Regions from separate parts of the Brevibacillus sp. BD137 genome, predicted to be linked through region 2. Evidence: riboswitches for the same ligand, from Rfam matches in the RefSeq annotation. Region 2 holds a riboswitch; each other region holds the start of a gene.
What was found. Region 2 has a riboswitch for cyclic di-AMP ahead of ODZ53_RS05240 (CAP domain-containing protein). Riboswitches for the same ligand answer to the same signal wherever they lie in the genome.
Positions count from the first base shown of each region.

Region 1: it holds a riboswitch for cyclic di-AMP, as region 2 does, so the genes downstream of both, ODZ53_RS21745 (C40 family peptidase) here and ODZ53_RS05240 (CAP domain-containing protein) in region 2, are expected to answer to the same signal.
Region 3: it holds a riboswitch for cyclic di-AMP, as region 2 does, so the genes downstream of both, ODZ53_RS24455 (quaternary amine ABC transporter ATP-binding protein) here and ODZ53_RS05240 (CAP domain-containing protein) in region 2, are expected to answer to the same signal.

Region 1 is NZ_JAOTNO010000011.1:119,080-123,753, forward strand. Features, by position in the region: gene ODZ53_RS21735 (sensor histidine kinase) at 1-1,053, opposite strand, end outside; gene ODZ53_RS21740 (response regulator transcription factor) at 1,054-1,773, opposite strand; gene ODZ53_RS21745 (C40 family peptidase) at 1,988-2,509, opposite strand; cyclic di-AMP (ydaO/yuaA leader) riboswitch at 2,514-2,653, opposite strand; gene ODZ53_RS21750 (LiaF transmembrane domain-containing protein) at 2,973-3,377, shown strand; gene ODZ53_RS21755 (PspA/IM30 family protein) at 3,442-4,137, shown strand; gene ODZ53_RS21760 (class I SAM-dependent methyltransferase) at 4,232-4,674, shown strand, end outside.
Region 2 is NZ_JAOTNO010000002.1:408,388-413,061, reverse strand. Features, by position in the region: gene ODZ53_RS05250 (homoserine dehydrogenase) at 1-543, shown strand, start outside; gene ODZ53_RS05245 (hypothetical protein) at 644-796, shown strand; gene ODZ53_RS05240 (CAP domain-containing protein) at 861-1,661, opposite strand; cyclic di-AMP (ydaO/yuaA leader) riboswitch at 1,669-1,826, opposite strand; gene ODZ53_RS05235 (rhodanese-like domain-containing protein) at 1,911-2,255, opposite strand; gene ODZ53_RS05230 (cold-shock protein) at 2,686-2,889, shown strand; gene ODZ53_RS05225 (hypothetical protein) at 3,059-3,505, opposite strand; gene ODZ53_RS05220 (2-phosphosulfolactate phosphatase) at 3,620-4,360, shown strand; gene ODZ53_RS05215 (catalase) at 4,441-4,674, shown strand, end outside.
Region 3 is NZ_JAOTNO010000014.1:143,981-148,654, forward strand. Features, by position in the region: gene ODZ53_RS24450 (ABC transporter permease) at 1-561, opposite strand, end outside; gene ODZ53_RS24455 (quaternary amine ABC transporter ATP-binding protein) at 545-1,771, opposite strand; cyclic di-AMP (ydaO/yuaA leader) riboswitch at 2,165-2,311, opposite strand; gene ODZ53_RS24460 (copper ion binding protein) at 3,062-3,262, opposite strand; gene ODZ53_RS24465 (heavy metal translocating P-type ATPase) at 3,327-4,674, opposite strand, start outside.

The DNA.
Region 1 (4,674 bases), on a different contig from region 2:
AGTCTCATCCGCTTCGATGTGTAGTTCATTGGAGATTCGCAGCTTCCATTGAAACGTGAGACCTGCCTCTTTGATTCTTGGCAAATAGTCCTCAATGATTCCTCGCAAGAAGCTTTTGACATGAATACGGTTAATACTGAGTCGAACTTCAGAGCTTTGTGTGGTGAAGTCCTGCAGCTCATCCAGCAGCTTTTCCAAGTCCGTCGTTTTTAGCTCGATCTTGCCCATCTGTTTCTGTATTTTGGTCATATCCGTCACGCGACCAGAGCCGATGTATGAGGCATAACCTTTGATCGTGGTGAGAGGTGTACGGAAGTCGTGGGCAATCGAAGCAATCATTTCAGCCTGTCTTTCTTCCGCTAAGCGAAGCTCATCCACCATTTCCCCGAAATATCGAAAGAGTTGCCCAAATTCATCATGTGATCGATACGTAAATGTGACCAGCCGCTTCCCTTCCTGGATTTCTTGGGTGACGCGCGATAATTCGTTAACTGGCCGTAGTATCCAGCGAACGAACAAAGCGAGCAGAACCAATCCTACCAGACTAATGCTTCCGTAAATAAACCAAAGCATCATGGAAACCCCTGTCGTAGCCATCATGTCGTAATCATCCGTGTAGAAATAAACAACAATCTCCCCTGTACGCGGTGGCTCCTGCTGAAAATGGTACTCAGCGACCACTTTGAGGTCATTTTGCTTAGCAGAATCGCCACGGCTTGATGAGGAGGGGGAAGGCATTTTTAAATTATAGGCGCTTGATGTTTTGCTGTAGATGGTGTTTCCATTGGCATCCTTCACGAGCATGCGGTACATCACGTCGTCTGGCAACTGCTTCTCAAGCTCCATGCGTTCGATTGGGTCCTTGAAATTACTGACGAGAAGCAGTTGATTGAGCATGACCTTCTCTGCGGCTTCCTTCTCAGCTTGGTACTGATCATGCCGGTCATTTTTGAGTTGAGCGACAATAATGTCTTGAAAAACAAATTTAAACAACAAAATGTTGAGTGTGAGCAAGGCAATGAAGGAGAGAAAAATTTTATTGCGCAAGCTCATTTAAAGCTTCTCCCCGATAAATACGTAGCCTGTCCCCCATTGTGTTTTAATGAATTGACGTTCCGTTTCCAGCTTCTCACGGAGGTTTTTAATATGGACCGTCACTGTATTGAGCGAGCCATAACCATATCCCCAAACACGGTCATAAATTTGTTCTCTTGTAAAGACGATGCCCGCATTTTCTGCGAGGAAGGTGAGTAGTTGAAATTCTTTGGTAGAGAGCTCGATCTTTTGGTTACATACATATACGGAATACGTTTCTTTATGAATTTCCAAGTCCTTGAATTTCAAAACCGTAATCGGAGAAGAAGCTGTTTCCTTCTCAGGCTGCTCTTCGGTATGCTTTCGAATGCGCTCATAGCGACGAAGGTGGGCACGAATGCGAGCGAGCAGCTCTTCCGTATCAAAAGGCTTCGTGATGTAATCGTCTGCGCCGATTTCAAAGCCGACTACCTTATCTACCGCTTTTCCTTTTGCACTGAGAAACAGTATAGGCAAATCCCACTCACGGCGAATTTGAGAGCAGAGCTCGTAGCCACTCATGTTGGGCATCATAATATCCAAAAGGATCAGGTTGGGACGCTCACCTTGGCTGAGCAACGAGAGTGCATCTTCTCCGCTTTCAGCAGAGGAAACGCTGAAGCCCTCGTTCTCCAAAATGTCTTCTAGCAGTTCAATAATCTCCAGATTGTCATCGACAATTAAAATGTGATCTTTCACCGGAACAACCCCCAGTTACTTCTATTAATAAGGAATACCATTCAAAGAATGGGTCTTGTCTATCATAACATGCTTTGACCCTATCAGGGGAAGAAACCCCGTAAGTTATTAAGTTGTTCTAATATGTGAGGGTACCTCTTTAGACCAGGTACTAAATTTCGTCAGAAAAAGCCAGAGACGTAGTGTCCCTGGCTTTTATTATTTTGCCGAATGACTATTTTTTAGCTGGTTTTTCCGGCAACGATGCAGCTTGCACCGCTTTTTCCTTATTCGGAGTTTCTGCTTTCGCTAGAACAGGAGCACTGAGACGCTTGGCGCCTACATAACGCTTGCTCCAGTAGTATGGATCGTTCAACTTGGTGTTGACGACTCCACGACCAGATTCCGAGTGCACGAATGTGCCGTCTCCGATGTAGATACCCACGTGAGAAATGCTGCGACCGTTTGTATTGAAGAATACGAGATCGCCTGGCTGCAAATCTTTTCTGTCTACCTCTGTACCTAATTCGTACTGGGAAGCAGAATTGTGAGGCAGGTCTACACCTAACGCATCAAATACGTAGCGTGTGAAACCGGAGCAGTCAAAGCCCTTTTTGGACGAGCCGGAAGATTTGTAAGGGGTACCGTACAAGTCACTGACAACTTCATGGAGAGTATTCTCCTCAGCAGCCTGTGCAGCGCCTGCCCCCATAGCAAGTAATCCAGCCATAAATAAAGATAAAACCATCTTGCGCAAAAGAAACTGCTCCCTTCGTGAGCCTACGAGGTTAGCTGAAGGGTTCGGTCGAAAGGACGCCCTAGGCTGCTAGGAGTAGCAACCATTCACCCCAAAAACGTGGTTCCCCCGTTTCCGCTAAGCGGAATTCGGCTATTTTTCGATGTTTTTTTACACGCACTCTTACGAAGATTCTACGCCAGTCCTTTTTTTCCTTCTTTTTATCTGTTCATTCACATATTCGTCACAAAGATAGCGTCAAATGCTGTAACGTTTTCGTTCGACAGTGCAAGCCGCCTTTCGACGTGGGTTTATTCCTGCCTTGCTGGAGAGCTCGTCCGATTAAGGCAGGAAAATGTCTCCGTCCAAGGACGGAGGGAAAAACCAACCGCACGCCCGTTATGGGAAGCCTATACCGAGGGCTACAATAAGGGCATAACGTTCCACAAGCACCACATGCAAAACGAATGGAGGTAAGCGAGTAATGAGCGAACGGTCTGGCAAAGTACTACTCGGGCTGGTTCTGCTGCTAGTCGGTGGGTTGGTTCTTCTCGATCTGGTGGGTATCGATATCGGAGACTTGCTCGGGTTTATCATTCCCGGCGTGATCATGATATACGGTGCCAAAAAGATCATGGGACAAACCGGTTCACGATTTTGGGGAATCCTGGTCTTCCTATTCGGGTTCCTGATGTTGATTGGCAAGCTTGACCTACTGTTTCACGCGCTTCTGGCCATTGGGGTGATTTATCTGGGATATCGCTTACTGCGTCCCAGCCAAGAACCTAAACAAGCGCCACCTGCTTGGGAGCGTGAATGGGCCCAAAAAGTATTAAAGGAAGATACGCTGGACACTTGGGAGAGAGATGTAAGAAGACGCCCACAGTAACGCCAATGTCGCAAGAGTCTTTTGGATGAACAATATGATGTGATATGATGAGGAGGAAAAAATAATGAGTATCTTTAAACGTTTGCGTGACCTGACAGTAGCTTCGGTAAATGATGCATTGGATTCGATGGAAGATCCGGTAGTAATGCTGAATCAATATATGCGTGACATGGAAGTAGAAATCGGACAAGTTGAAGTAGCGGTTGCCCGTCAGGTTGCTCTGGAAAAGAAATTCCGTCAGCAATTGGACGAAGCCAATGCTCTGATTGAAAAACGTGATCGCCAAGTTAAGCTCGCCCTGACTGAAGGAGAAGACGAGTTGGCTCGTCGAGCACTCGCTGACAAGAAGCAGTACGAAGGCCGTGCAGCGGAATATGAAACTCTCTACCTGTCAGCATCCGAGTCAGCTACGCAAATGCGCGAGAAGCTGGCTGAGCTGAAGGAAGAGTTCTATAAAATGCGTGCGAAAAAGTTCACACTGATGGCACGTGCACAAGTAGCTCGTACACAAAAGCAAGTCAATCAAGCAGTTGTCGGTATCGGCAATCAGTCCGCAGGCCGTGGCTTCGCTCGCATGGAAGAGAAAGTCATGCGCATGGAAGCAGAAGCGCAAATGAGCGGGCAATGGCGCCAAACGAACCGCGCTTGGGAAAACGCTTTGTCTGAGCTGGAAAAGGATGATATCGATGCAGAACTTGCCAGCATCAAAGCATCCATTAATGAAGTAAAAACACCGGTAGCCAAACCAGTACAATCCTAATTCAACAGGAACTGGGGGACAAGGTGTAGAATAGATTGTGTCAATTCGGCAGCCTGTGTACATCAGGCTGCTTTTCCCCTAGGAGGTACGATTCTTGCAGGACTTCTTGGTCTTTTTGCGGCGGTTTATCGCTGAGCCTGGACGCGTCGGTAGTATCATCCCCAGCTCTCGTTTTTTATGTGAGCAAATGTTGAAAAGCGTCGATTGGGCTTCAACCGATGTGATCCTGGAGCTGGGACCTGGTACAGGGGCATTTACCCAAACGATCTATCAGCGCTTGCATCCCGGCACACAGTACGTGCTCGTGGAACGAGATTCCCAATTTCGCTCTATGCTTCAATCACGTTTTCCCGATCTTCCTATCAGGGAGGAAGCGACTAAACTTAGGTCTTACTTGGAGGAGCAGGACCTTGCAGGTGCAGATGTCATTATCTCAGGTCTGCCATTCGCCAATTTTCCACAAGAGCAGCGGGCAGCAATTCTGGACGAAGTTCAATCTGTACTGAAGCCAGGGGGCCTATTTATTACATTCCAATA
Region 2 (4,674 bases):
TTGCAGTATAACTTGGCAGGCTGTGAAGTAAAACGAGTCGAAGGTATTTTTACGGGAACGACGAACTTCGTGCTCACAAAAATGATGGAAGAGGGGCTCACCTGTACAGAAGCAGTCGAGCTCGCTCAGAAGATGGGGATTGCCGAACCGGACCCCTCTTACGATATCGATGGTTGGGATACAGCTTCGAAGCTCACGATCCTGGCAAACGCAGCTTTTGGCGGGCAAGTAAATCTAACCGATATCGCACGCACAAGTATTCGCGAAATAACCTCGTTACAAATCGAGACGTGGAAAAAGCATGCGAAGATTCCCAAGCTGATCGGAACGATCCAAAAGGAAGCGAATGGTACGGTTTCTGTAGCAGTTGAACTGTGTGCGGTGGATTTTACCCATCCGTTTGCATCCGTATCAGGTACGACAAAAGCCATCCGGGTAGAAACCGATGTCATGGGGGATTTATTGGTCGTTGGAGGAAAATCAGATCCTGTCGCGGCAGCAGCGGCTGCCTTAAAAGACCTTGAACATATTATTAGCAGATAGGTTCATTTGCATGTGCTTCCAGTGTTCCTTAGGAATGAGTCGTTTAGAACCGCGTGCATACTAGGGATGCACCACCAAAAACGGTGAGGGGGCCATACGGATGAAGCAATCGTCTGATGTCAATGCCGAGCTGCAGCAAGTATCTGCTTACCCAACCAAGCAAGAAATGAATCAAAAGAACGTTGCTTTGCTAGATGAGCAGGAAAGCTGCTGTACCCCCAAAAAACAGGCTTCTGAAACACAGCCGGAATAATGCCTACACGAAAAAGCCGGGTCTCGATTAAGAGACACCGGCTTTTCGTTTCGTGCAAAGCGTGTTACCCGATAAATTCTTGTACCCAGTAGCCATTTGTGAAGCCTACACCAATTTTTGTGAAGTCAGGGTTCATAATGTTTTGGCGATGGCCTTCACTGTTCATCCATTGTTGCATGACTTCTTGTGGACTCTGTTGACCCATGGCGATATTCTCACCTGCAGTCGAGTATTGAATGCCATACTGCTTCATCATGTCAAATGGGGAACCGTACGTTGGGCTGTTGTGGTCAAAATAGTTGTTAGCAGACATATCTTGTGCTTTTGCCAAAGCTACTTTGGACAGTGTTGCATCCATTTGAACAGGCTTGAGACCTGCTTTTGCACGTTCTTGGTTTACCAAATCCGCGACTTGTTTCGCAAAATCACCCGTCTTAGCTTGATCCGCTTGATTTACTGGAGCGGCAGGCTCAGTGACATTATTGGTAGGTTGTGCTGGTGCTGTTTGTACTGGTTGTGCTGGTGTTTGTTGTACTGGAGCTTGTTGTACGGGTGCTTGTTGGAAAGATCCTGGTTGATACGGGCATGGTTGTTGTACAGGTGTAGCTTGTCCTTGCTTAACAGGTTGCATCAGCTGTACTGCTTGTGGCTGGCCAGGAACAAAGCCTTGCTTTTGGAAAAAGTTAAGGAACTGTTGAGCATTTGGTGCTTTTTGGAATTGTCCCATATTTTGACCCACATTGAATTGGAATTGTCCGTTCTTCAATGGGCAGTTAGATGCTGCGGAAGCAGAAGAAGCAAACCCTGTCAAAGCCAAGCCCAGACCAAGAGTCATCGCGATTGTAACAGAACCAAAACGTTTCATAAAACAAATCTCTCCTTTTTTTTGCCTACGAGGTTAGTTGTCGGATTCGGATTGAGGAAACAACCCTACGCCAGTTCGGCGATTCACCCCAATGTGGAATAGGTCATCCACAAAAAAGTCCCCCGCACTTCCTTTTCAAGGAGGAAGTCTCGGCTTATTTCGTTTGGCATGAACAACGATATCAGACAATCCCAATCGAAATAAAGGAGTAATATATGGCAAATAGCTAGAATCGTTGATAAATTAGGCTCATTTCGGTTCGTTTGATTGTTCCTTCCAGGCAGTTAAGCCGCCTTCCAATGCATTTGCATGGAAACCATGCTCACGAAGGAGAGCCGCAGCTTTTTGAGCTTTGTTACCTGTTGTACATAAGGTAACGATCTGGACATTTTGCGCGAGTTTTTCGGTTTCTTCATCAAGTGGCTTGTCCTGTTCTTTCATAAGAAGATAGGGGACGTTTTGCGTCGATGCGTTTTCGTGAACGAGGCTGCCGGAAACAAATTTCTCGGCGTCGCGTACGTCCAATAAAAGTACGGGCACTTTCTTTTCAAGCATTTCGGATAATTGAATGGTTGTCAAAATATGATTTTGCAATGTAATCCCTCCCAATCCTATTGTATCAGAGTCCCGCTTCGTCCAGAATAAGGGTGAACGGTTGCTTTTTTTGGACAACCATGGTAGAATGAGGTTGCTACTTGAAAAATTGATACCTAATCATTCATCGAGGTGTTTGTATGCTGATGGATAACATTTTTGAATCCCCGATTCACACTGGCGCGGTCTTCGGAGCCGCAAGGATGGAAGAGAGGAAGGGCTTTCATTGTTTTAGGTTTTCAAAAGGTTTAGTTTTTTATTTTGCAGTTCCGTCCTATGACATTCGCATATTTGCTGAATAAGTAAAATTCACATATCATGAAGGCGTATCATCGCACATGATCTGGTATTTCTTCATGATATGTGAGCTTTATTTGCTTCGGTAAATATGACTAGCATATTCAAATTGAATTTTTGGAGGTTTTTTTAGATGCAAACGAACGGAACAGTAAAATGGTTTAACGCAGAAAAAGGTTTCGGTTTCATTCAAGTAGAAGGCGGAGACGATGTATTCGTACACTTCAGCGCAATCCAAGGTGACGGTTTCAAAACTTTGGACGAAGGTCAAAAAGTTCAATTCAACATCGTTCAAGGCAACCGTGGCCCACAAGCTGAGAACGTAGTAAAACTGTAAGTCTCCTTTTCAAAGAAACTGTCCTTTCGAGGGCAGTTTCTTTTTTTGTCGTGGTCGTAGAAGCAAAAAGGCGTTGGGATCGTCCCAAGCGCCTTTTCCTGCATACGAATGGATAAAAAAGGAACTATGGCGTCCCACCATAATTCCTCATTTTCTTCCTGCAAGATAGTTAAATACAAGTTTCGATTTCGACAGTTTGGAATTGACTGTCAAGAACGGTAAGACCAACAACTTGACCGCCGCCGATAGTAGTACGGCCATAAGTGGTGAGAAGGACATTTCTGTTGTTTTCTGCTACGGTAAGGCGGACTTCATAGTGGAAAGAAGCGGGGATCAGCGCATTGAAAGCAGTGCGAGTATTCGCAGGGATAAATTGCGTGATGTCAAGCAAGGTGCTAACTGGATTCGTTTGCGTAACTGCGTTACCCCAGTTTAATACTTGCACACGTACTTCAACCGGTTCTGTGTTCAGATTTACCAGGTCGAGGTGAGCGGTGAGAGCACGGGCGAGGTTGTTTTGCAAAATACCGGTCGTTCTCACAGTATTTCTTCTTGGGCGTTTGTGATTTCTTTTTTCCGAATTACCTTGATCGTCGTCGTATTCGATTTCAGTCATCCATGTTCACTCCATTCTTGTGTAATCTAGTGGGACAATAATACGATATTGTTTCTTGTCTTAATTTGTAACGGCGAACGTAAGGGGACGAGTACCTATTTTTGATAGAGGATGGTGGAGGGGTTGGGAGATAGAACTGTATGCAAACAACTAGACTATACAGCTCGATTTGATTGGGGATACGAAGGGGTAGAACAGGTCGGGGCAGCATCGGATATGATCGTCATTATCGATGTGCTCTCCTTCAGCACGTGTGTCGATATCGTAACGGGACGAGGAGGTATCGTCTATCCTTATCAGGTAAAGGATGAGTCAACCGTAGCATTCGCCAAACAAAAAGCAGCCCTGCTCGCTGGAAAACGCGGAGAACCAATCTCCCTTTCGCCCGCCTGTCTGAAAACGGTTCCAATGCGAAGTAGAATCGTATTACCCTCGCCAAACGGATCGACCTGTACCGTGTTGGCGAAGAAAACAGGTGCGAAGGTAATCGCTGCGTGCTTGCGAAACGCGCCATCTGTGGCCAGATACATACAGCAGCAGAATGGAACCGTAACCGTCATTGCTTGCGGTGAACGGTGGGGAAATGGAGCATTGCGTCCTGCTATTGAAGATATGATTGCGGCAGGTGCGCTGCTTCATGAATTGGAGGGGCATCGATTGTCACCAGAGGCCGAAATAGCAGTGGCAGCCTTTCGAGCGACCCAAGATCATCTTCCTGCTTACTTGAAGACATGCGCTTCTGGCCAAGAACTGATCAGTATGGGGTACCCGGAAGATGTCGAACTTGCAGCGCAGTGGAATCAGAGTGGCGCAGTTCCAGTGCTTAACGATGATTTTGCGTACGTAGCAATTTAGTCTTTTCGCATAAAGAACCCCTCATTCGGTAACCATGGTTATGAACTACACATGAGAAAAACTGGACAGGGAGGATTCATATGGATGAAAAGAACAAGTCCATCAACCAGGCAGAAGATAATATCCTGACGAATCGTCAAGGCCATCCGATTACAGACAACCAGAACTTGCGGACAGTTGGAAATCGCGGGCCAACCGTTCTGGAGAATTACGATTTTCTTGAAAAAATTACGCATTTTGATCGGGAGAAAACACCTGAACGTGTTGTGCATAGTCGAGGTGCAGGAGCACATGGCTATTTCGAAGCGTATGGA
Region 3 (4,674 bases), on a different contig from region 2:
GTTCGCCGCTTCCTCCATTTCCGCTGGGACCTGGCGTATGCCTAAATTCGTGAGACGCACGATTGGCGGCAAAGCAAAAATAACGGAGGCAATGACTCCCGGCACCTCGCCCAAGCCGAAGAAAAAGATCGCTGGAATCAAATAAACGAACGCTGGCATCGTCTGCATCAAATCCAGTACTGGCGTAACTAGATTGCGAAACGTATCGTGTCTCGCGCAAAGAATGCCCACCGGAATTCCGATAGCGATCGAAATCATGGTGGCAGTGAGGACGAGTCCCACTGTCTCCAACGTTTCATCCCAGTACCCCAAGTTGTTGATGAGAGAAAGTCCGATTACCGTAAAAACCATGGACGCTCTCCCTGCAAAAACCCACGCAGCGGCCCCTAGCAGCAAGATGAGAATCAGCCAAGGTATCTCTGCCAAAACCGTGGAGCAGTAAGTCACCATTGTGGAAATAACGATAGATATTGGATCAAACAATACCCCTTTGTACTGACCCAGCAATGCTACGAACTCTTCCACCCATTCGCCAATCGGCAGCTTAGGCACGGCGTCCATCACTCATCACCTCTGCTCTCTGATGCTCTTGGACATTGACTTTACCTACCAGCCCGCCTAGTACCGCTCCTTTTACGATGACACCCAACAAACGCTGCTGCTCGCCCACAACCGCAATCGGAACATGCAGGTCTGCCATCATCGGGAACAAACTGTGCAGACGTGCGTCAGGTGAAACGGTAGGGAGGTCGGTTTTCATAATCGTCTCCAGCGAATGTCCCGTACTGATCGCGAGTGATACGTCATACGCCGTAATCAAGCCGAGCAGTGTGCGCTTTTTGTCCACGACGTACAAGCTGGACACGCCGTTATCCATCATGAGTTGCAGCGCCACTCGCGCCCCTTTGTCAGGCGTGATTGCTTCTGCCCGTTTCATCACATTTTCAGCAACGAGCACCCTGGACAGGTCGGCATCCTCCACGAACTTCCGCACGAATTCATCCGCTGGGTCTGCCATGATCTCTTCCGGGCGGCCGATCTGAATGATCTGCCCGTCTTTCATAAAGGCAATCCGATCGCCCAGCCGCAACGCCTCGTGCAAGTCATGTGTAATGAACAGGATCGTCTTTTTCATCGTCATCTGAAGCTCCAACAGCTCATCCTGCATATCTTTTCGAATGAGCGGGTCCAATGCACTGAACGCTTCGTCCATCAAGAGAATATCTGGATTATTAGCCAACGCCCGCGCCAATCCGACCCGCTGGCGCATCCCTCCGCTCAATTGATCCGGGTACGCATTTTCCCACTCGGTTAATCCAACGAGCGCGAGCGCTTCCCTAGCTTTTTCTTGCCGGAGCTCTGGTGGTACTTGTTGAATCTCCAAACCGAACTCGACGTTTTCTCGTACCGTCCGCTGCGGAAACAGGGCGAAATTTTGGAAAACCATCCCGAGCTTCTTCCTCCGCACCTCGCGCAAAGCCGTCGCCTTCATGTCCACGATCTCTTCCCCATCGATCTCGATGCTTCCACTCGTTGGGTCAATCAGTCGATTACACAGTCGGATCAAGGTTGATTTGCCGCTGCCGGACAGGCCCATGATGACGAAGATTTCACCTTCCTCGACTTCAAAGCTGACCTGATTGACCCCGATGGATTGGCCCGTTTGCTTGTAAATTTGTTCTTTCGTTCGTCCTTCTGCCAGCAGCTTCAAGGCCTGCTCGGGCTGCTTACCAAACACTTTTGTCAGTTGATCGACTTTCATTTTGGGCATGGTATCCCTCATCCTTCGTTTTTTCGTAAATGTAAAAAGCCCGCGAAGCTTCCACACTCAAGCCAAATCAAGCAGGCACGCTTGATTTTTACTCGTGTAGAAAATCCGCAGGCTTACGTAATACCTGGCGTCCCTTTTCAGGACTCCCTGTACTCTGTCTTCCTGATTTCGATTGTCAGCGGTTTATGTCGTACCGATTGCCTCCAAGCGATCCACACCATTTCCTTCACGACTGTATCGCGTAAGCTGCTCGTCGGTATTTCCATAAAAAATAGACCGATCCATCCTTTTCCTCCAGAACAAAGGTCCCAAAGAAAAAGCCTGTATCAGCCTATCACACGCCCGCAAGGAATCCCCTTGTTGCGCATAAAATGCCTAGACTTTATCCATCCATGACCTTCCCTGCTTTGGCCGACGAGGTTAGCTGACGGGTAGGATGGCAGAGAAGACATTTCCTCATCCCTCCTGATCACTCAGGATTAACCCCAAAAGATTGGTTCCCCCGCTTCCGAGAATCTCGGAACTAGGCCGTATGTGTTGTTTCTTGTTTGAGCTTGATTGTGATTTGAATTATACGCTCGCTTCCAGTTATTGTGAACGTTCGTTTAGCACGGTTTTAACCGGACTTTGTCTTTCTTTATGATTCGGATTGGATTAGCTTACGGTTGCTCATTCGATTAAAGAAATCGTGCGTTATTCTCGCTCGCTGGTGGGGTGGGGAGGAAACAGGAGAAAACGCTCAGATTCTTGGAACCCCTGCGCGGGAGCATGAGGTGCCCGGCTCCGTGAAAAAAAACGAAACCGCGTCCAAAGTAGTCCATCAGGATGTAGTTCAGAGGTGGACGCTAAAGGCAGTTTCGCTTTTTTTCACTACGCCTCGGTAGGGGTGTCCAAAGATCTTCGCTTATTTCTCCTGTTTCCTCTACGAGCTGATGAGGTTCTACATGCTTTTTAAAAGACCTTTGGAATGATGCTCTCAAGATGTAAACAACAGCCACTTGGGAAGAAGAACATTTCCAGTCCTAGCGCCTCTGGAGCCCTACTTAGCTCCGAAATGAATGGCGGGGGTTTTCAGCTTCAACCTCTGAGATTACTTCCTCGAAACTCTACTTTTGAAGCGCTCCCGACATTCATTTCGGAGCGGACAGTCCAACCCCTTGCGGGGCGTAGGCCGAAGCGTAGACTGGAAATGGGCTTCTTCCCCCTCCACTACAGCAACTTTTACCTCAATACCAAAAAGCTCCTGCCTCATTGATTCAGGCAGGAGCTTCTTTTTCAAAGACACGATGATTAAACGACGTCGTAGCCTTGGTCTTCAATAGCTTCTTTTACTGCATCGAGAGTCAAGTTGCTCTCGTTGTAGGAAACCTCAACCTTTTTTTCAGCCAGGTTTACTTTGCCTTCTGCACCCAACTCTTTCAATGTGTTCTCGATGCGCGCTACGCATTTGTTGCAAGACATGCCTTCTACGTTCAATGTGATATTTGTCATCATCAATCTCTCCTTGCATTTTATGTTGTATAGGTAAGGCGGACGAAGCCGCTTGTTACTGTTGTTACAGCTTCACTCGTTGCAGTCTCAGTGCGTTGAGTACGACGGATACGGAGCTGAAGGCCATTGCGGCACCGGCAAGCCATGGAGCGAGTAAGCCGATTGCGGCAATTGGGATGCCCAAGGTGTTGTAGGCCAATGCCCAGAACAGGTTTTGCTTGATGTTGCGGATGGTGAGCTTACTCATCTCGATGGCGTCTGCGACACTAGTCAGTTCGCCGCGCATCAGGGTAATATCGGCTGCTTCCATCGCCACATCAGTACCTGTACCGATTGCCATACCGACGTCAGCGGTAGCGAGTGCAGGAGCATCGTTGATACCATCGCCGACCATCGCGACTTTTTTGCCTTGTTCTTGCAGTTTTTTCACTTCTGCAGCTTTGCCTTCAGGCAGGACTTCTGCGATGACGTGATCGATTCCTGCTTCACGGGCAATGGCCTCGGCAGTTTGACGGTTGTCACCGGTCATCATGATCACAGTCAATCCCATTGCTTTCATGCGCTGAACCGCTTGCTTGGAGGTTGGTTTGATCGTATCCGCTACGGCAATCAAGCCAGCGAGCTTGCCTTCGACGACTGCGAGCATCGCCGTTTTACCGGAGCGCTCCAGTGCCAGCATGGTATCAGACACTGCTTGGTACGAAATTTGATGTTTTTCCAGCAAACGGCGGGTACCGACGAGTACTTCTTTGCCGGAGACGGTAGCCTGAATACCGAAACCAGGAATGGCTTCAAAAGAACCTGTATCGGACAGTGTGATTCCTTTATCCGCAATACCGCGAACGATGGCTTGAGCCAATGGGTGCTCGGAGTTTTTCTCAGCGGCACCGACCAAAGAGAGCAGCTCTTGCTCTTCGATATCAATGGCGATGACGTCTGTCAGTTCTGGCTCACCTTTGGTTACAGTCCCTGTTTTATCGAGGATGATCGTATCCAGGTGGTGAGCCGTCTCCAGATGCTCCCCGCCTTTGAACAGGATGCCCAGCTCAGCTGCGCGTCCAGAGCCCGCCATGATTGAGGTCGGTGTTGCCAGACCGAGGGCGCATGGGCAAGCGATTACGAGTACGGCAATTGCTTTTTCCAAAGCCTCACCGAAGTTGCCAGGTATAACGAAGAAGTACCAGATCAAGAAGGTAAGAATAGCAATCCCTACTACGATTGGGACAAAAATCCCGGAGATGCTGTCAGCTACACGCTGAATCGGTGCTTTTGTTCCTTGTGCTTCTTCCACTACTTTAATGATTTGCGCCAGAGCCGTTTCTTTTCCGACTTTGGTTGCCTGGACCTTCAAAAAGCCGTTTTTGTTCAAGGTGGCGCCGATGACGGTATCGCCTGCGGCTTTATCCACTGGA